DNA from 2 places in the Mesorhizobium sp. LMG17149 genome. Region 2 is predicted to be linked to the other one. Evidence: riboswitches for the same ligand, from Rfam matches in the RefSeq annotation. Region 2 holds a riboswitch; the other holds the start of a gene.

Region 1 (10,050 bases), on a different contig from region 2:
GGCGCGTGGCGATCAGCTCGCGTGCCAGCACATTGGAGGTCTCGACCTGCATGGTGATCTCGATGCGCGGATAGATGCGGCGGATTTCACGAATTGCCGGCACCGCCAGCTCGATTGCCGGCGCGGTCACGGCACCCAGGAAAACCGAACCGCCCTTGCCCGCCTTGAGCTCGGAAATCTCGCGGTCGACCTCGCGCATCTCCAGCAGGATCGAGCGCGCCCGCCTGGCCAAAGCCTTGCCGTATGGCGTCAAGGTGATACCGCGCGGCAGCCTCTCGCACAGCTTGACCTCCAGCACCGCCTCCATCTCCGCGATCATGCGCGAGGCCGCCGGCTGCGAAATGTTCAGAACCTGGGCTGCCGCGCTGACCCGGCCATGGTCGTCGAGCGCGACGATCATGCGCATGTGACGCAGACTGAGACCGCTGCGCAGCAGGGTTTCGCCATCGCCCGGTGCTTCTCTGTAACCATTTGAAGCTGTTGCCGGATTCCCGGGCCGCGCCATCGCTTTTCCCTGCCTTCTGCTCGTGTAAGGCCGACCTTGGAGTCAGCCCGTCACGTCCCAATACATATACCAACCATGATATAGCAACCATCAAAGATCGCATTTGACAGTTATGGCAAAGACCCACACCCTCCGCGCGTTCCAAGACGTGACGGTCGCTGACGAGAAAAATCGTATCGATTGAATCAGCGTCTCGGGGCCATGGGAGGATACCGGAGATCGATATGACGGCAGCAGTGCCTTGGCGCTTCTGCACGATTGCGCGGCCCGCGACCCCCGGGGTGCCGCGTCCATCAAACAGGGAGAGTTGAAGTGAAAATCATCAAGACACTGGCCGCCGTCGCGGCCCTTGGCATCGCTGCCATGACCTACTCGGCGCACGCAGCCGACAAGGGTCTCGTCGGCGTGCTGATGCCGACCAAGACCTCGCAGCGCTGGATCAATGACGGCGATGCCGTCAAGTCCCAGCTCGAGGCTCTCGGCTACACCGTCGACCTGCAATACGCGCAGGACGACATCCCCAACCAGCTCAGCCAGCTGGAAAACGAGATCACCAAAGGCCCGAAGGCGCTGATCATCGCTTCGATCGACGGCACCACCCTGTCGGATGCTCTGCAGAAGGCCGCTGACGCGGGCGTCGTCGTCGTCGCCTATGACCGCCTGATCAAGAAGACCGCCAATGTCGACTACTACACCACCTTCGACAATTTCGGCGTCGGCGTGATCCAGGCGAATTCGCTGGTCAAGGGCCTCAAGGAGCGTTTCCCGAACACCAAGCCGTGGAACGTCGAACTGTTCGGCGGCTCGCCCGACGACAACAACGCCTTCTTCTTCTACAATGGCGCCATCTCCGTCCTGCAGCCGCTGATCGACGACGGCTCAATCAAGATCAAGTCCGGCCAGACCGGCATGGACAAGGTCGGCACGCTGCGTTGGCTCGCCGCCACCGCCCAGGCGCGCATGGACAACCTGCTGTCGGCCAACTATTCGGACGGCAGCCGCGTCGATGGCGTTCTTTCGCCCTATGACGGCCTGTCGCGCGGCATCACCGCCTCGCTGCGCGCCGTCGGCTACGGCACCGAGGCTCAGCCGTGGCCGATCGTGACCGGCCAGGACGCCGAGACCGCTTCGGTCAAGCTGATCATCACGGGCGAGCAGTATTCGACCGTGTTCAAGGACACCCGTGAACTGGCCAAGGCCACCGTCGAGCTCGTCGACAAGGTGCTCTCGGGCGGCAAGCCGGACGGCCTCGATGAAAAGACCTACAACAACGACGTCAAGGTCGTCCCCTCGATCCTGCTGACGCCGCATGAGGTCGACAAGTCGAACTACCAGGCACTGGTCGTCGACTCCGGCTACATCAAGGCCGACGAACTGAAGTAACCCCCGGTTACAAAGTCAGGGGGTCCTGCGCAACGCAGGGCCCCTTTTCGTTCACCAGCGAGCCCGGTATTGTCGCCGACCTCGCCGGCAATGTTTGCCGAGCTCTCAAGGAGCGGTTGTCCCATGGCCTCGACGATTTTGGAGATGCGCGACATCACCAAGACGTTCCCCGGCGTGAAGGCGCTGTCGAACGTCAATCTCAGCGTCGAGGAAGGCGAGATCCATGCCGTGGTCGGCGAAAACGGCGCCGGCAAGTCGACGCTGATGAAGGTGCTGTCGGGCGTCTATCCCTCAGGAACCTATGACGGCCAGATCATCTTTAACGGCGGGGAATGCCAGTTCAAAGGCATCCATGACAGCGAGCGCAAGGGCATCGTCATCATCCACCAGGAACTTGCGCTGGTACCGATGCTGTCGATCGCCGAAAACATCTTCCTCGGCAACGAGCACGCCAGATACGGCATCATCGACTGGAATTCCAACGAGGCGCGCACCAGCGCCCTGTTGAAGAAGGTGGGCCTCAAGGAGGACCCCAAGACGCTGATCACCAATATCGGCGTCGGCAAGCAGCAGCTGGTCGAAATCGCCAAGGCGCTGAGCAAGGAAGTCAAGCTCCTGATCCTGGACGAGCCGACGGCGTCGCTCAGCGAAAAGGACAGCCAGGCGCTGCTCGACCTTCTGCTCGAATTCAAGCGGCAGGGCATGACCTCGATCCTGATCTCGCACAAGCTCAACGAGGTGAACCGGGTCGCCGACAAGGTCACGGTCATTCGTGACGGGCGCACCATCGAGACGCTGGCCAAGAAGGACATCTCGGAAGATCGCATCATCACTTCGATGGTCGGCCGTTCGCTCGACGACCGCTATCCGCCGCGCGAGCCTGACATCGGCGAGGTCGTGTTCGAAGTGAAGAACTGGTCGGTCTATCACCCGATCCATGCCGAGCGGCAGGTGATCAAGGGCATCGACATCAACGTGCGCAAGGGCGAAGTGGTGGGCATTGCCGGGCTGATGGGCGCTGGCCGCACCGAATTCGCCATGAGCCTGTTCGGCCGCTCCTACGGCCGCCGCATCTCCGGCGAGGTGCTGCTCAAGGGCAAGCCGGTCGACGTATCCTCGGTGAGCAAGGCGGTCCAACACGGTATCGCCTACGTCACAGAGGACCGCAAGACCTACGGTCTCAACCTCATCGACCATATCAAGCACAACATCACGCTGGCCAATCTTGGCGGCGTCTCGCGCCACAGCGTGATCGACGACATGCGCGAGCTCGCCGTTGCCAACGACTATCGCAAGAAGACCAATATCCGCGCTTCCAGCGTCTATCAGATGACCGGCAATCTCTCCGGCGGCAACCAGCAGAAAGTGGTGTTGTCGAAATGGCTGTTCGCCGACCCGGACGTGCTGATCCTCGACGAGCCGACGCGCGGCATCGATGTCGGCGCCAAGTACGAAATCTATACGATCATCGCCCGTCTCGCGGCTGAGGGTAAGGCGATCGTCGTCATCTCGTCGGAAATGCCGGAATTGCTTGGCATCACCGACCGCATCTACGTCATGAACGAAGGGCGCATCGTGGGCGAAATGCCCGCCGCGGAAGCAAGCCAGGAAAAAATAATGCGCGCCATCGTTCGTGGAGAAGGAAAAGCAGCATGAGCACCGAAAGCGCCCCCGCCCCGCAGGGCAACGTCGCCGAAGAGCAGCGCCCACGCATCGCCGTCTCGGCGCTGACGACGAACCTGCGCGAATATGGCCTGATCCTGGCGCTGATCGCCATCATGGTGTTCTTCCAGTTCACCACGAACGGAACGCTGTTCAAGCCGGTGAACCTGAGCAACCTGGTGCAGCAGAACTCGTTCATCATCGTGATGGCGCTGGGCATGCTGCTGGTCATCGTCTCCGGCCATATCGATCTAAGCGTTGGCTCGGTCGCTGGCTTCATCGGCGCGCTGGCGGCGATGATGATGGTCATCTGGCCGCTCGGTCCGTTCAGCAATCCGCTGGTGGTGTCGATCATCTGCCTGATCGTGGGCGGCGCGATCGGCGCCGCGCAAGGCTACTGGATCGCCTATCACCGAATACCGAGCTTCATCGTCACGCTGGCCGGCATGCTGATCTTCCGCGGCATCTGCCAGGCCCTGCTGGGCGGCGGATCCTCGGTGGGGCCGCTACCCGATGGCTTCAAGGCGCTCAGCTCCGGCTTCATCCCGGATGTCATCGGCCCGCTGACGCTGATCCCGCCGACGGTGAACGCGGCCGGCAAGACCATCATGGGCAGCGGCCTGACGCTGCACATGACGACGATCGTGCTGGGCCTGATCGCTGTGCTGGCCTACGCCTATTTCGGGGTGAGGACGCGCCGCAAGCGCGAACGCCATGGCTATGAGGCCGAGCCCTTTGCCCTGTTCGTCGTCAAGACGCTGGTCGGCAGCGCGCTGGCGCTGTTCCTGGTCTACCAGTTCGCCAGCTACAGGGGCCTGCCCGTGGTGCTGCTCGTCATGGGCGTGCTGATCTCGCTGTTCGTCTTCGTCACCAAGCGCATGACCATCGGCCGCCGTATCTATGCCATGGGCGGCAATTCCAAGGCCGCGCAGCTGTCAGGCATCAACACCGAGCGGCTGACGCTGATGGTGTTCATCAATATGGGCGTGCTGTCGGCGCTCGGCGGCCTGATCATCGCGGCGCGACTGGGACAGGCGGTGCCGGCCGCGGGCCTCGGCAGCGAGCTCGACGTCATCGCCGCCGTCTTCATCGGCGGCGCCTCGGCGATGGGCGGCGTCGGTCAGGTCATCGGCGCGGTGGTCGGCGGCTTCATCATGGGCGTGATGAACAACGGCATGTCGATCATGGGCGTCAATGTCGACTGGCAGCAGGTGGTCAAAGGCCTGGTGCTGCTCGGTGCCGTGATCTTCGACGTCTACAACAAGAACAAGGCTTGAACGGGCTTAAGAGCAATTCCAGGAAAATGTGAAACGGTTTTCCGCCTGGAATTGCGCCAAGACAATGAGTTAGAGCGGTTCGCCGTTTCCGTGAAACGGTGAACTGCTCTAGGCGAGGCAAGCAGGAGGCATACGATCGCGGCGCTGCCGGCAACCCGCCGGTAACAGAAGTCCCTGAGGGACCAGGCCCGCGAGCGCAATCCGAACTGAGAATTTAAACCGTGGCATGGACGAGGTCCCGGCCGCGCTGAGTAAGGTCTGCCGTTTTGGCAGTCCTGCCAAGGCAAATGAGAGAGGATTCATCATGCTGATCTCCCAGATCCTCGACGACGCCGAGACCATCCGCGTCGTCGCCCGCAATGGCGGCAAGACCCGGATCATCAATGGCGCCCGCAGCGTCTATTCGCTGGCGATGGAGGCCGCCCGCACCGGCGTCGGCCTCGTCGCGCTGATCGAACGCAAGGGGCTTGGCGAGACGGTCGATCTCGAGGCCGCTTACAAGAAGGGGCGGCTGCTGTCGCCGATCAATCACCCTGATCCGGCGCATCTGCACCTGACCGGCACCGGGCTGACGCATCTCGGCTCCGCCGCGACGCGCGATTCCATGCACAAGAAGCTGAGCGCCGACGGCGAGGAGCAGCTCACCGATTCCATGAAGATGTTCCGCATGGGGCTGGAGGGCGGCAAGCCGGCAAATGGCCAGATCGGCGTGCAGCCGGAATGGTTCTACAAGGGCAACGGCACGATGGCGGTGGCGCCAGGCGCCGCACTCCTGTCACCGGCCTTTGCCAAGGACGCCGGCGAAGAGCCCGAGGTGGCCGGCATCTATGTCATCGGCGACGACGGCGCACCTTTCCGCGTCGGCTTCACGCTGTCGAACGAGTTTTCCGACCACGTGACCGAGCGCGTGAACTATCTGTTCCTCGCCCATTCCAAGCTGCGCAACGCCTCGTTCGGTCCGGAAATCCTGATCGGCGACCTGCCGCCCGATATCCGCGGCACCTCGCGCATCGTGCGTGACAGCGAGGTGCTGTGGGAAAAGCCGTTCCTGTCCGGCGAAGCGAACATGTCGCACACCATCGCCAATCTCGAACATCACCATTTCAAATACGCGGCCTTCCGCCAGCCGGGCGACGTGCATGTGCATATGTTCGGCACGGCGACGCTCTCTTTCGCCGACGGCATCAGGACCGAGGCCGGCGATGTGTTCGAGATCGAGGCCGGGGACTTCGGCCTGCCGCTGCGCAATCCGCTCGAGATCGAACAGCCGGTGAAGGTGGCGGTGAAGGCGCTGTAGAAAGGGTAATCTCCCCCCTTGAGGGGGAGATGTCGCCGAAGGCGACAGAGGGGGTCGTCGCGCGTGGAGTGCCGACGTCTTCTGCGGCACCAAACGACGTTGGCGCTCTACGCGCTGCGACCCCCTCTGGCCTGCCGGCCATCTCCCCCTCAAGGGGGGAGATTGCAGCGCCCAGCCTCAATAAATATCGAAGTCGAAATACTTGGCCTGGATCTTCTTGTAGGTGCCGTCGGCGACGATCGCGTCGATGGCCGCGTTGAGCTTGTCGCGAAGTGCCGTGTCTTCCAGGCGAACGGCAATGCCGGCTTGCGTTTCCGTCCCCTTGACGTCGCCGACCAGCTTGCAGCAGCCGTCGCTCGCCTTCTTCAACCAGTCCATCAGCACGAACTTGTCCGAGATCACAGCGTCAAGACGACCGTTGGTCAGGTCTGTGATCGCCTCTTCCTGGGTGGGATAGAGTTTTGCCTCCGCACCCGCCTTGCCATACTCATTCTGGGCGTAGTCGGCCTGCGTGGTCGAGGCCTGGGCGCCGACCGTCTTGCCGGCCAGTGCCGGTGGTTCGGTCGAGCTGAGATCGCTATCCTTCGGCGCCACCAAAGCGAGCGGTGTCGTGTAATATTTGTTGGTGAAGGCGACCTGCTTCTTGCGCTCCTCGGTGATGCTCATCGAGGCGATGATGGCGTCGAATTTCTTCGCCTGCAAGGCGGGAATGATGCCGTCCCAGTCCTGCGTGACGATCTCGCATTCGACCTTCATCTGCGCGCATAGTGCATTGGCGATGTCGATGTCGAAGCCTTCGACCTTGCCGTCAGCCGTAATGGTGTTGAACGGCGGATAGGCGCCCTCCGTGCCGATCTTGATTTTCTCCTGCGCCTGCGAAAGCGAGCCGGCCGCCACCACCAGCATGGCAGCGCCTGCTGCCGATATGATCCATTTCGAAATCTGCATTTTCTTGGTTCCCCTTGAACGCCGGCATCTTGACGACCAGCAAGGCAGCCAAGCATGGCGAGCCAGCGCAGGCAAGTATTTTGCCTGACGGCGGCGCTCAGCGCGCGGCGCGAAAATGCTTGGACAGCTTCAGGCCCTGCGCCTGATAGTTGGAACCGAGATCGGTGCCATAGAGCGCCTGCGGCCGCTTCAGCATATGCTCGTAGACCAGCCGGCCGACGATCTGGCCGTGGTCGAGGATGAACGGCACTTCGTGGCTGCGCACCTCCAGCACCGCCCGGCTGCCGGTGCCGCCGGACGCCGAGTGGCCGAAGCCTGGATCGAAGAAGCCGGCATAGTGGACGCGGAATTCGCCGACCAGCGGATCGAAAGGCGTCATCTCGGCGGCGTAGAGCGGCGGCACGTGCACCGCTTCCTGGCTGACGAGGATGTAGAACTCGTCGGGGTCGAGCACCAGTTCGCCGGCGCCGCTCTTGTGGATCGGCTCCCAGAAGTCGACGACTTCCTGGGTCGCGCGTTTATCGACATCGACGAGGCCGGTGTGATGCTTGCCGCGGTAGCCGACCAGGCCGTTCTGATCGCCGTTGAGGTCGATCGACAGCGCGATCCCGCCGCCGGAAATGTTCGGCGGCTCGGTGGCGACCAGCATCTCGGTGCGATGCAGGTCGTGCAGCTCGACTTCGGAGAGCAGCGCATTGCCGGTGCGGAAACGGATCTGCGACAGGCGTGAGCCGGTGCGGACCACGATCGGGAAGGTGCGGGGGCTGACTTCCAGAAAGAGCGGGCCATGATAGCCGGCGGCGATCTTGTCGAACTCGTGGCCGCGATCGGTCATGACGCGGGTGAAGATGTCGAGCCGCCCGGTCGAGCTCTTCGGATTGGCCGAGGCCGAAATGTCCGCCGGCAGCGCCAGGCTTTCAAGCAAGGGCACGATGTAGACGCAGCCGGTCTCGAGCACCGCGCCCTCGGCAAGATTGATCTCGTGCAGCTGCAGCCGGTCGAGCTTTTCCGAGACCTTGTGGTTGGGGCCGGGCAGGAAGGAGGCCCGCACCCGCCAGGCCTTGTCGCCGAGCCTGAGATCGAGACTGGCCGGCTGGATCTGGTCGGCGTCGAGCGCACGCGCCGACTTCAGCGCGCCGGACTGGAACAGCGCCGATATGTCCTGATCGGGAAGAATGCCTGTCTGCCGCAAGGCTCCACTCCTAGGTCAGACGTTTTTCTTGTCGCAGGTTCTGGTCGCAAAACCGTGGAACACTTTTGCGGAACCTGCTTGGTACAAACCTCTTAATGAAGCCGGCAATTGACGCAAGCGTGGCGCGGGTCTAAAGGGTCGTTATCCCGTGGTGATTTGGCCGGTCGGCTTGCAGCCACGTTAAACAAGTCGCTAAAGGACCGTCGGGCCGCAAGGCCGTATGGACCGGTTGCGACTTTCGCGGCCGGTTTTTTTGTGTCTGGAAGAAAAGCGATGAGCACCAAGAAGCACAACTGGAAGCCTCAGACGGCACTCGTGCACAGCGGAACGCTGCGTTCCGGTTTCGGCGAAACGTCGGAAGCGATTTACCTGACCCAGGGCTATGTCTACGAAACGGCACAGGCCGCCGAAGCCCGTTTCAAGGGCGAGGAGCCGGGTTTCATCTATTCGCGCTACGCCAACCCCACCGTCGACATGTTCGAGAAGCGCATGTGCGCGCTCGAAGGCGCCGAAGACGCGCGCGCCACCGCGTCGGGCATGGCGGCGGTGACGGCCGCCCTTCTGTGCAGCGCCAAGGCCGGCGACCATATCGTGGCGGCACGTGCGCTGTTCGGCTCCTGCCGCTGGGTGGTCGAGACGCTGGCGCCGAGATACGGCATCGAGGCGACGCTGGTCGACGGCACCGACATCGCCAACTGGGAAAAGGCGGTCAAGCCGAACACCAAGCTGTTCTTCCTGGAAAGCCCGACCAATCCGACGCTGGAAGTGGTCGATATCGCCGCTGTCGCTTCGCTTGCCAATTCGATCGGCGCAAGGCTGATCGTCGACAATGTCTTCGCCACGCCCCTGCAGCAGAAGCCCTTGCAGCTCGGCGCCCATATCGTCGTCTATTCGGCGACCAAGCACATAGACGGCCAGGGGCGCTGTCTCGGCGGCGTCATCCTGTCGGACAAGAAGTGGATCGACGAGAACCTGCACGACTATTTCCGCCATACTGGCCCAAGCCTGTCACCCTTCAACGCCTGGACGCTGCTGAAAGGCCTGGAAACGCTGCCGCTGCGCGTGCGCCAGCAGACGGAAAGCGCGGGCAGGATCGCGGATTTCCTGGCCGAGCGGCCGGAAATCGCCCGCGTCATCTATCCCGGCCGCGCCGACCATCCGCAGGCCGACATCGTCAAGAAGCAGATGTCGGGCGGCTCGACACTGATCTGTCTCGACGTCAAGGGCGGCAAGCACGCGGCCTTCGCCTTGCAGAACGCGCTCGACATCGTCTTGATCTCCAACAATCTCGGTGACGCCAAGAGCCTGATCACCCATCCGGCGACGACGACGCATAAGAATTTGAGCGACGAAGCGCGCGCCGAGCTCGGCATCGGGCCGGGCACGCTCAGGCTGTCGGTTGGGCTGGAGGATGCCGACGATCTGCTCGAGGATATCGCGCAGGCGCTGAAGGCCAGGTAGCGCGCGCGAGCGTCGTCACAGGATTACAGGCCGACCGCCTTGCGCAGCACTTCGTTCATGCGGGTCTGCCAGCCATCGCCAGCGGCCTTGAAGCGGTCGAGAACGTCGGCGTCGAGGCGTAGCTGTACGGCACGTTTGGGCCGGGCAAGCGGCGGCCGGCCAACCTTGCGGCGCGAAACGGCATCGGTTGGCTGCGCATCCGGATCGGCTTCGGCCGCAGCGGTGATCTTGGCATCTTCTTCGTCGGTCATCGCGGCAAGCGCCTTTTTGGCCAACGCCAAAGCGTCAGCACGTGACAGCTGGGGCGCAGCAGCCTCACGGCGTA
Region 2 (10,050 bases):
TTCGACAGCCATCCGGCGCAAGCTGCTCCTGGAAGTGAGCGGCATTCAGGACGAGGTGACAAGCATCCCCGTCGACGCGGCGACGCCGATAGACTGCCTGCAAGGCGAACGGGACAGGCGGTTTCTATCGGATCCGTATTTTCCCGAACTTGACCGTTGAGCTCTCGACAGAGGGGTTAACGCGATCCGGAGGGAAAACCGTTCCACAATTTCCCGGAATCCCTCTCGGTTAAGCGGGCCGGGCACCAAATTGATTGCGAAACTCGTTGGAGAGATCGCGGCGCCAGCGCCGGCCATGGACATAGCCTTGCATCAATTCCGGCAGCGAATAGCCAAGCGTTTTGGATGAACGGTTGGCCATGTAGCCCTGAAATGCCTCCGGTATCCTGCCTCGCAGGATGTCGGCGATGAGCTGCCGCGAGATCATGTAAGGCGGAATGTGCGGGTAGGCATGGGCAATATGCGGATGTTTGCCCATCAGGTTCGCATAGGCCTCGACATAGCCGTCACGGCGGCCGGAAATCGAGTTTTCCGAATTGTATTTCGTCCAGTCCAGATCCCTGGACAACTGCGCACCGAAGCGCCGGGCAAGGCGCAGCAGCAATTCGCGATCCTGCATGCGGGTGATGTCGCTGTCGTAGCCGCCGATGGCCAGCAAGGCTTCGCGGCGAGCCGTGATCGCGGAGCCGGCAATGAAGATGGTCTGCCCAACCAGCGTCCGCTCCAGCATTGCGGGGCTCACGAACGCCTCGGGGTTGACGCAGTTTGTGATGCGATTGCCTTTCAGGGACACGAACGAACTGATCAGCACTTGCAGTGCAGGATTTTCCTCGAACCAGGTCAGGGTTCGTTCAAGCCGGTGCGGCATGTAGATGTCGTCGGAATCGAGGAACGTCACCAACGGTGCCCGCGCGCGCTCGATGCCGGCATTCCTGGCTGCGTTGGCGCCTCGCCATTTCGCCCCGACATAGATCAGCCGCGGGTCCTGGATGCGGGCCAGCGCCGATTCGGTCCCATCGGTCGAACCATCGTCGACGACAATGTGCTCAAGCCTCGACATGCTCTGGGAGAGTACGCTTTCCACGGCGCGCAACACCGTTTCGCGTCGGTTGTGGGTCGGCGTAATGACCGTGATGAGAGGTGTCGGTTCGATGGTTTTGCCCATTTTGACCATAGTGCTTCAGCTATGTCCCACGTAGAGGGGCACGTTTTCAACCTCGTCCCGAACCAGCCCAAGGGCCATGGCCGCTTGTGCACAAAAAACCAGCGCGCAAAAGGCCAATCCGACGATCAGTGCAAACGGGATCTGCCATGCCGGCATTCCGAGCCGAGTTGCATGCGTCAGAATACGCCCACCCACTTTCCAGGATGTCGAAAACCAACGTCTTGTCGCCTTCAGCACTCGCGCGGCTTGGGATGGCGATGCCAGTGCCACATATTTCCGGTCCGCATCGCGCCCGGTGACCAGGGCACGCCAAAAGAAAAAGCGCCAACCGCGCGGGGGATAATGGCTGGCCCGGGCATCGACTCTGACAAAATCATGCCCGCTTGCTCGTAACTGGCTGGTGAGCAACGTGCAAGAAACCTTGAATCCATTGCTGGCCGGAAAGGGATGGCCGGCTAACCAGCTTCTGCGGAAGGCGCAATTGTTAGCGTTCATCGCGCGCTTGGAGGCAAAGCGTCGATCACCATCACGCAGCGGGAAGAACCACAGAAGCGCAAAGGTCCGCGACGCGAAATCGTCACAGCCGAGATAGGTGTAACCGTTCACGGCGATCGTCTTCGGATCCTGGAGCGGTTTGAGAAGTGCCGACAGCCAGCCGTCTTCGATCACTGTATCGGAATCGCAGAAAATGACGATGTCGCCCTTGGCCAACGCGGCGCCTGCGTTCTTGACCTCATAGTACCGGCCGCCTGTGCAGGCGCTGAAGATCGTGTTTGCTACCATGCCAAGTTGCGGAACAATTTCGGTGAGACGATGCCGCAGAAGCGGTGTGTCGGTATCTGGTCCGCTGTGAACGACGATGACCTCCGGTTTTATGTATTGACCGGTTGTCGTCACGGCTTCTATTTCCCGTGCCAAAGCACTGAACGAAACGCCGATCTCATCTTCATTGATGGACTTGGCGTTTTCCATTTCGACAACGATCGAATAGGTCAGGTTCCCCGCTCCGTGCTTCGCTCGGCATCGCGTCCGGCATGACGCTACGAAAAACATGCTCCCGTGTCATCATCTGGTTGCAGAGTTCAATCCGTCCGCAACCACGAATTCGCAACCTTGCGTCTCAACGGCAACACCCTGAGGGCCGGAGACTGGAAACCGCCTCAGGATCACGCAGGCCGATTCGTCACGATCGCCTCATCTCATTCTTATTACTTTTGGGGTAATCGAATTCTGTCACGACCCTTGGCAATCTGTGCCTGCGGAGCCGGCAATCGGCTTCGATTGAAAGGGAGTGCACTTATGACCGCTTACGCCGTCGCCCATATGCGCCAAGCCACGATGGGCCCGCAGATCGTCGAATACCTGCACAAGATCGATGCCACGCTGGAACCTTTCGGCGGCCGTTTTCTGGTCCATGGCGGCGATGTCGAGGTGATCGAGAACAACTGGCCGGGTCATCTGATTATCATCGAATTTCCCGACAGGCAGCATGTGCATGGCTGGTACAATTCGCCCGCCTATCAAGCGATTCTGGCGCTGCGCACGGACAATTCGGAGGCCGACGTGGTGTTTGCTGACGGCGTCGAACATCCGCACAAGGCCACGGACATCCTCGAATAGCTTGCGGCTACTGCCGTTTCAGCAAGAACACTGCCTGCTGGCCGAAGAAGTTCCAGAACCACCACGGCATCGACAGGCCGATCTTCTGGCCGTTGGCGTCGAGAGCGGTTGCCTTCTCGACGGTCGCGCCGAGCTCGTCGCACAGATTGACGAAGTCGCGGATGGTGCAAAAGTGGATGTTGGGCGTGTCGTACCAGGAATAGGGCAGGTCCTTGGTCACTGGCATGCGGCCGTTGACGAACAGTGACAGACGCACACGCCAATGGCCGAAATTGGGGAAGGAGACGATGGCGCGATTGCCGATCCTGAGCAGTTCGTCGAGCACCAGCTTCGGGTTGCGGGTGGCCTGCAGCGTCTGCGAGAGGACGACGAAGTCAAAGCCCTTGTCGGGATAGAATTCGAGATCCTTGTCGGCATCGCCCTGGATGACCGAGAGGCCGCGCGCCACGCACTCGTTGACGCCGCGCTGCGACAGCTCGAGCCCACGGCCGTCGACCTGCTTGCTGTCCTGCAGCAATTCGAGCAGCGAGCCGTCGCCCGAGCCGACATCGAGCACGCGCGACTGTGGTGGGATGAGGTTGGCGACGACTTCAAGGTCGACGCGCTGGTCGCGGTTGACGCTCATAGGCCCAGCCCTCTCGCCCTGGCGGCCGAGCCGATGAAGCCGTTGATGGCGGCAAACAGTTCCGGCTCGTCGAGCAGGAAGGCGTCGTGGCCGCGGTCGGTCTCGATCTCGACGAAGGATACCGATGCTCCGGCGGCGTTGAGCGCATGCACGATCGAGCGGCTCTCCTCGGTCGGAAAAAGCCAGTCCGAGGTGAACGACACCAGGCAGAAGCGGGTTTTCGTGCCGGCGAAAGCATCGGCCAGCCGGCCGCCATGGTCGGCGGCAAGGTCGAAATAGTCCATCGACCGCGTCATGTAGAGGTAGGAATTGGCGTCGAAGCGATCGACGAAGGTCATGCCCTGGTGGCGCAGATAGCTTTCGATCTGGAAGTCGGCGTCAAAGCCGAAGGTCAGCGCTTCGCGATCCTGCAGATTGCGGCCGAACTTGCGGTGCAGGGCGGCTTCCGACAGGTAAGTGATGTGGGCGGCCATGCGCGCTACCGCCAGGCCCTTTTCCGGGCGTTTGCCGTGCTCGAAATATTTGCCGCCATGCCAGTCCGGATCGGCCATGACAGCCTGGCGGCCAACCTCATGAAAGGCGATGTTCTGTGAGGAATGGCGCGCGCCGGTGGCGATCGGCAGCGCCGAGAAGACGCGCTCCGGATAGCTCGACGCCCATTCCAGCACCTGCATGCCGCCCATCGAGCCACCGAGCACGCAGAACAATTTTTCGATGCCGAAATGGTCGATCAGCATCTGCTGCGCCCGCACCATGTCGCGAATGGTGATAATGGGCAGGTCAAGCCCATAGGGCTTGCCGGTGGCGGGGTTGGTCGAGGCCGGACCGGTGGACCCAAGGCAACCGCCGATGACGTTGGAGCAGATGACGAAGAAGCGATTGGTGTCGATGATCTTGCCGGGGCCGATCAGCACTTCCCACCAGCCAGGCTTGCCGGTCACCGGATTGGTGCTGGCGACGTGCTGGTCTCCGGTCAGTGCATGGCAGACGAGGATGGCGTTGGAGCGGGCATCGTTCAGCGTGCCGTAGGTCTGGTAGGCGATCTGGAACGGTGACAGCAGCGTGCCGGCGTCCAGCTTGAGCGGCTTGTCGGATCCAAAACGCAAAACCGGGCTCGACGGCTGGTCGACCTCGTTGTTGGTTTTACGGGCACGCAGAACGGCCATGACATCCATCTCACACTTTGAGCCCACGCATCGCGCTTGTCGAAAGTCGATGCCGATACGGGTGTCCGGCCGGGGCGGACAACAAAAAACCGGCATTGCGGTCGCAAAGCCGGTTACAGGATGCAAACGGCCCTTTAGCAAGTTGTTTAACGTGGCTGCAAGCCGACCGGCCAAATCACCACGGAAGTCGCACCCCTTCTAGGGCTGTGGCGCGCCGTCGTCAACGGCCAGCCCTGGGCGATGGCTGTCGCCTCTCGACATTGCAGGCCACGGCTTGTATTTCCGCTGCGGCTTCCCTCAGGAAGCGTTCTCGACGGATTTTGCGACATGAGCCAGACACCGGACCAGGCACGTCCAACCCCGCGTGCGGGCATCATGGACATCGACGCCTATGTGCCAGGCAAGAGCACGGCGCCCGCCGGCGTCGCCAAGGTCCACAAGCTGTCATCAAACGAGAATCCGCTAGGGCCCTCGCCGAAAGCGATCGAAGCCGCGCGCGAGATTGCCGGCAAGCTCGACATCTATCCCGACGGCACCGCCAGGCGGCTGCGCGAAGCGATCGCCGAGGTGCACGGCCTCAACCCGCAGAACATCATCTGTTCCAACGGTTCCGACGAGATTCTCGGCCTGCTGGCGCAGACCTATCTGGCGCCCGGCGACGAGGCCGTCATCACCGAACACGCCTTCATGGTCTACAAGATCTACATCCAGTCGGCGGGTGCCGTTCCGGTGACGATCAAGGAAAGAGACGAGCGCGCCGACATCGACGCCATCCTGGCCGCGGTCACGCCGCGCACCAGAATAGTGTTCCTCGCCAATCCCAACAACCCGACCGGCACCTATGTACCGTTCCAGGAGGTACGCCGGCTGCATGCCACGCTGCCGAAGAACGTGCTTCTGGTGCTCGACGCGGCCTATGCCGAATATGTCCGCCGCAACGACTACGAGGCCGGCATCGAGCTGGTCGGCAGCACCGAGAACGTGGTGATGACCCGTACCTTCTCCAAGATCGGCCTGGGTGGCGCGCGGATCGGCTGGATGTATGCGCCGATGCATATCGTCGACGCCATCAACCGCGTGCGCGGTCCCTTCAACGTCAATGCGACGGCGATCGAGGCCGGTATCGCAGCCATCCGCGACCGCGCCCATGTCGAGCGCAGCGTGGCGCACAACGAGACCTGGCTTGCCTGGTTGAGCGAGGAATTCACAAAGCTCGGGCTGCGGGTAACGCCGAGCGTCGGCAATTTCGTCCTCATTCATTTTCCCGATGACCAGAAGCATTCGGCGGCGGCGGCGGACGACTATCTGACGGCGCGCGGCTATATATTGCGGCGCGTTTCGGGCTATGGCTTTCCCAACGCGTTGCGCATGACCGTCGGCACCGAAGAGGCCAATCGCGGCGTTGTCGCCGCTCTCACGACATTCCTGAAAAGCTAGAGACCATGACATCACCGATGTTTGAAAAGATCGCGCTGGTCGGCATCGGCCTGATCGGCTCGTCGCTGGCCCGCGTCATCCGCCGCGAGGGGCTGGCCCCTCACGTGGCCATATCAACACGCAGTGCGGCGACGCTGGCGCGAGCCGAGGAGCTTGGGCTGGGCGATAGCTATACCACCGATGCGAGAGAAGCTGTCCGCGATGCCGACCTGGTCATCATTTCGGTGCCGGTAGGCTCATCCGGCGCGGTGGCCGAGGAAATCGCGCCGGCGCTGAAGCCGGGTGTGATCCTCACCGATGTCGGCTCGACCAAGGCGTCTGTCATCGCGCAGATGCAGCCTTATGTGCCTGAAGGTGTCCATTTCATTCCCGGCCATCCGCTGGCGGGCACGGAAAAATCCGGCCCCGACGCCGGTTTCGCCGACCTGTTCGACAATCGCTGGTGCATCTTCACGCCGCTGCCCGACACCGACCCGGACGCGCTGGAGAGGCTGTCGGAGTTCTGGCGCCGGTGCGGCGCCAACATCGACACGATGGACCCGCAGCATCACGACATGACGCTGGCCATCGTCTCGCATTTGCCGCACATCATCGCCTACAACATCGTCGGCACCGCCGATGATCTGCAGTCGGTGACCAAGTCCGAAGTGATCAAATATTCGGCTTCCGGCTTCCGCGACTTCACCCGCCTTGCCGCCTCCGACCCGACCATGTGGCGGGATGTCTGCCTGCACAACAAGGACGCCATTCTCGAAATGCTGGCGCGGTTCTCGGAAGACCTGGCGTCGCTGCAACGCGCGATCCGCTGGGGCGACGGCGAAAAGCTTTTCGACCTGTTCACCCGCACCCGCGCGGTGCGCCGCTCGATCATCGAGGCCGGCCAGGACATCGACGTGCCCGATTTCGGCCGCCAGGCCGTCGAGCATCCCGCGAAGGGCTAAGTCTGTTTCAGGCTGGCCAGGTCTGCGCAACCATGGCCAGCGTCTCGGCCCTTTCCGGCGCGCCCAGCCTGCCGCCGAAGCGCAGGCATTTGAGCGCGGCGGCCGCACTGGCAAAGCGCAAAGCCTGCTCGACCGGCATGGCTTCCGCCAACCCGACGGCGAAGGCGCCGTGGAAGACATCGCCGGCGGCGAGCGTGTCAACCGCCTTGATCCTTGGCGCCGCGACATGGCGCACACAGCCTGCGCGACGGTCGTGCCACCAACAGCCCGCCGCGCCGCCGGTTACCGCGACAAAGGCGTCGGTGCGGCTGGCGAGATCGGCGCAAGCCGTTTCCGGATCGAGCGCCTGGCCGCAGACGATGCGCGCCGCCGTTTCCGAAGCGACGATGTGCGTGGCGAGCGGCAACAGCTGTTCCAGGACCGGCAACGGTGCGGTGTCGGCATCGAGGATCGCCGGACGCCCAACGGCGCGTGCCGCCTTGAGTGCCAACGCTGCCGCGCCCGGCCAGCGGACATCGACCAGCACGGCGTCGAATGCCGTGAGGTCGGCGACCGGCAAGACTTCGGGATCGGCCTGGGCCAGCCTGTCATAGAACGGCACGATGATGCGCTCGCCATGCGCGTCGACCAGGATCGAGGCCAGCGCCGAGCGGGCGCCTCTGACGCGGCGCACAAAGGTGCAATCGACGCCTTCGGCCTCGATGCCGGCGATGAGCTGGTCGGCGACGGCATCGTCACCCGCACTCGCCCACAGCGATACCTCCGCGCCCAGGCGATGCGCGGCGCAGGCAGCACTGGTGGCCATGCCCGAGGCGATCTGGACGCCGTCGGAGGCAATGAACTTGCCTTGATGCACAGGCAGTGTCTCGACGCGCAGGATGGTGTCCAGCGTCAATGCGCCAACGCTCAGCAGCTTCACGGGTCCCGCCATGGTTGAGCTATTCGACCGGCTTGATCTTGCCCAGCGGAATGAAGCCGAGCGAGGCCTTGCCCCTGACCACCTTCAGCGGCATCGACGGTTCGTTGCCAAGCACTGCCAGGGCAGAAAAACCCTGCTCGATCTGGCTTTTCTGCTCGGGTATGGCGGCGCCAAGGATGGCCGCCACCGCCTTCGGGTCCTTCAGCCTGATCATCAGATCGGCGTTGACCAGACCCTCGGCATCAACCGAGAGCGGTCCCGAAACGGTGATGCGCGCCGTGCCCGACGACAGGTCAAGGTTGCGGATCTCGATCGCCTGGCCACGAAGGCTCTTCACCTGCGTGCCGATCAACGCGACACCGTTCTTCAGCGTGACGTCTCCGTTGGCATCGAGCGCCGGAAGCACGCGCCCGCCAATCGCGTCGGGGTCGATCTCGAGATCGCCGAAACTGCCGAGATAGTCGATATCGTCACCGTTGGGCTGCAGCTGACCCGATGCCTTGCCGGCGCTAAACAGTTGCACCGGATCGGTGTCGTCGGCCGGATCGGTCTGGCCGGACAGGCCCTCCGCCTCCAGCGAGATCCGCTGCGGCAGCGGCCACCACAATTTGAAACTGGCCTGCAGATTGTCCCAGTCGATCCACAGCGGCACCATGTCCGGAACGGAGGTCCTGAGCGGGCCGCGCAGATTGGCAACCGGCGACAGAGGCTGGATGATCTGGGCGGCCGCGTTGAAACTGCCGGCTGAAGCCGCAATGTTCCTGGCATCGTCCTCATAGGCGAGGTTGTCGCAGGAGACGGTAAAGCTCAAGGGATAGCCGCTGACCTGGAGATTGGCACAGCCGGCCTCGACGCCATTCTTGTTGAGCGTGGCAACCGCCTTGTCGGCCTCGCTCCTGACGCGGTCGGCCAGATAAAACCAGCCGCCGCTGTAAAGGGCGAACAGCACGACGATGAACGCTGCAAGCCAGAACAGGCGGCGACGGTTACTTGGCTGGCGTTCGTCACTTGACGTCATGCTTTGGCTCTCGTTAACGCATGGGTGTTGCGGACGGGTGGTCGATTCCGCCAGGCAGACAGACGAATAGTTAGACGGGACGGGCGGAAAAAACACCGGTCCGGGTGCGGTGTTGGCATCTTTTGCAATCAGGCGCGGCGATATGGGCGATTTTTGGGTGTTTGGCTATGGCTCGCTGATCTGGCGGCCGGGATTCGCGCATGTCGAAACACAGCGTGCCCGCCTGCATGGCTACCGGCGCTCGCTCTGCGTCTATTCCTTCGTGCATCGCGGAACGCGCGAGCGGCCGGGGCTGGTGCTCGGCCTCGACCGTGGCGGGTCCTGCGTCGGCCTCGCATTCCGCGTCCCCGGCGACTTGCGCGACGAGGTCATGGCCTATCTTCGCGAGCGCGAACTGGTCACCAATGTCTATCTGGAGCGCATACTCAAGATTCGCCTCGACGGGGGCGGTACGGTCGACGCGGTGGTCTACATTGTCGACCGCCAGCACGAGCAATATGCCGGAGCGCTCGACGCGGCGGATGCAGCGGCCGTGGTGCGCGGCGCGGTCGGCCAGTCCGGCAACAACGAGGACTATGTGCTGAGCACGCTTGAGCATCTCGAGGCACTGGGCATAAGCGACCACTGGCTGGAGGATGTCGCCAGCCAGGTCGCGCCTTTGTGAAGCTGGCTCTGCGGAAAAAGGCGGCCAGGCCTTTGACCTCGTTCAGGCAAGACCTAGGTTAGGCTCCGACCCTCAGCCCGCGGGCGCCATTTGCCCGCCCCAATCATCCCGGAGATCCGCCTTGCAGAAACGTCGTCTCGGTCGCACCGACCTGTCCATCGCGCCGCTGGTTCTGGGCGGCAATGTCTTCGGCTGGACCGCCGACGAGAAAACCTCGTTCGACCTGCTCGACCGCTTCGTCGGCGCCGGCCTCAACGCCATCGATACGGCGGATGCCTATTCGCGCTGGGTTCCCGGCCACAAAGGCGGTGAATCGGAAACCATCATCGGCAAATGGATGAAAGACCGTGGCAATCGCGACAAGGTCGTGGTGATCACCAAGGTCGGTTCGGATATGGGGCAGGGGCACAAGGACCTGTCCGCCGCATACATCGAAAAGGCCGTCGACGCATCGCTGAAGCGGCTGCAGACCGAAGTCATCGACCTCTATCTGTC

The links. A riboswitch is a leader RNA that binds a small molecule or an ion and turns the genes downstream of it on or off. The one in region 2 is predicted to bind S-adenosylmethionine.
Region 1: it holds a riboswitch for S-adenosylmethionine, as region 2 does, so the genes downstream of both, NP945_RS07415 (O-succinylhomoserine sulfhydrylase) here and NP945_RS00410 (homoserine O-acetyltransferase) in region 2, are expected to answer to the same signal.

Annotation. Positions count from the first base shown of each region.
Region 1 covers NZ_JANIFL010000003.1:246,102-256,151, reverse strand. Annotated here, with positions in the region: gene NP945_RS07450 (LysR family transcriptional regulator) at 1-505, opposite strand, end outside; gene chvE (multiple monosaccharide ABC transporter substrate-binding protein) at 818-1,888, shown strand; gene mmsA (multiple monosaccharide ABC transporter ATP-binding protein) at 2,012-3,544, shown strand; gene mmsB (multiple monosaccharide ABC transporter permease) at 3,541-4,827, shown strand; gene araD1 (AraD1 family protein) at 5,132-6,124, shown strand; gene NP945_RS07425 (ABC transporter substrate-binding protein) at 6,302-7,072, opposite strand; gene NP945_RS07420 (2'-deoxycytidine 5'-triphosphate deaminase) at 7,170-8,264, opposite strand; SAM riboswitch at 8,403-8,480, shown strand; gene NP945_RS07415 (O-succinylhomoserine sulfhydrylase) at 8,538-9,725, shown strand; gene NP945_RS07410 (BrnA antitoxin family protein) at 9,749-10,050, opposite strand, start outside.
Region 2 covers NZ_JANIFL010000001.1:82,655-92,704, forward strand. Annotated here, with positions in the region: gene NP945_RS00385 (DUF1194 domain-containing protein) at 1-160, shown strand, start outside; gene NP945_RS00390 (glycosyltransferase family 2 protein) at 230-1,165, opposite strand; gene NP945_RS00395 (glycosyltransferase) at 1,181-2,137, opposite strand; gene NP945_RS00400 (DUF1330 domain-containing protein) at 2,465-2,785, shown strand; gene metW (methionine biosynthesis protein MetW) at 2,793-3,410, opposite strand; gene NP945_RS00410 (homoserine O-acetyltransferase) at 3,407-4,576, opposite strand; SAM riboswitch at 4,691-4,768, opposite strand; gene hisC (histidinol-phosphate transaminase) at 4,904-6,013, shown strand; gene NP945_RS00420 (prephenate/arogenate dehydrogenase family protein) at 6,019-6,954, shown strand; gene NP945_RS00425 (sugar kinase) at 6,962-7,885, opposite strand; gene NP945_RS00430 (DUF2125 domain-containing protein) at 7,893-8,891, opposite strand; gene NP945_RS00435 (gamma-glutamylcyclotransferase) at 9,034-9,555, shown strand; gene NP945_RS00440 (aldo/keto reductase) at 9,677-10,050, shown strand, end outside.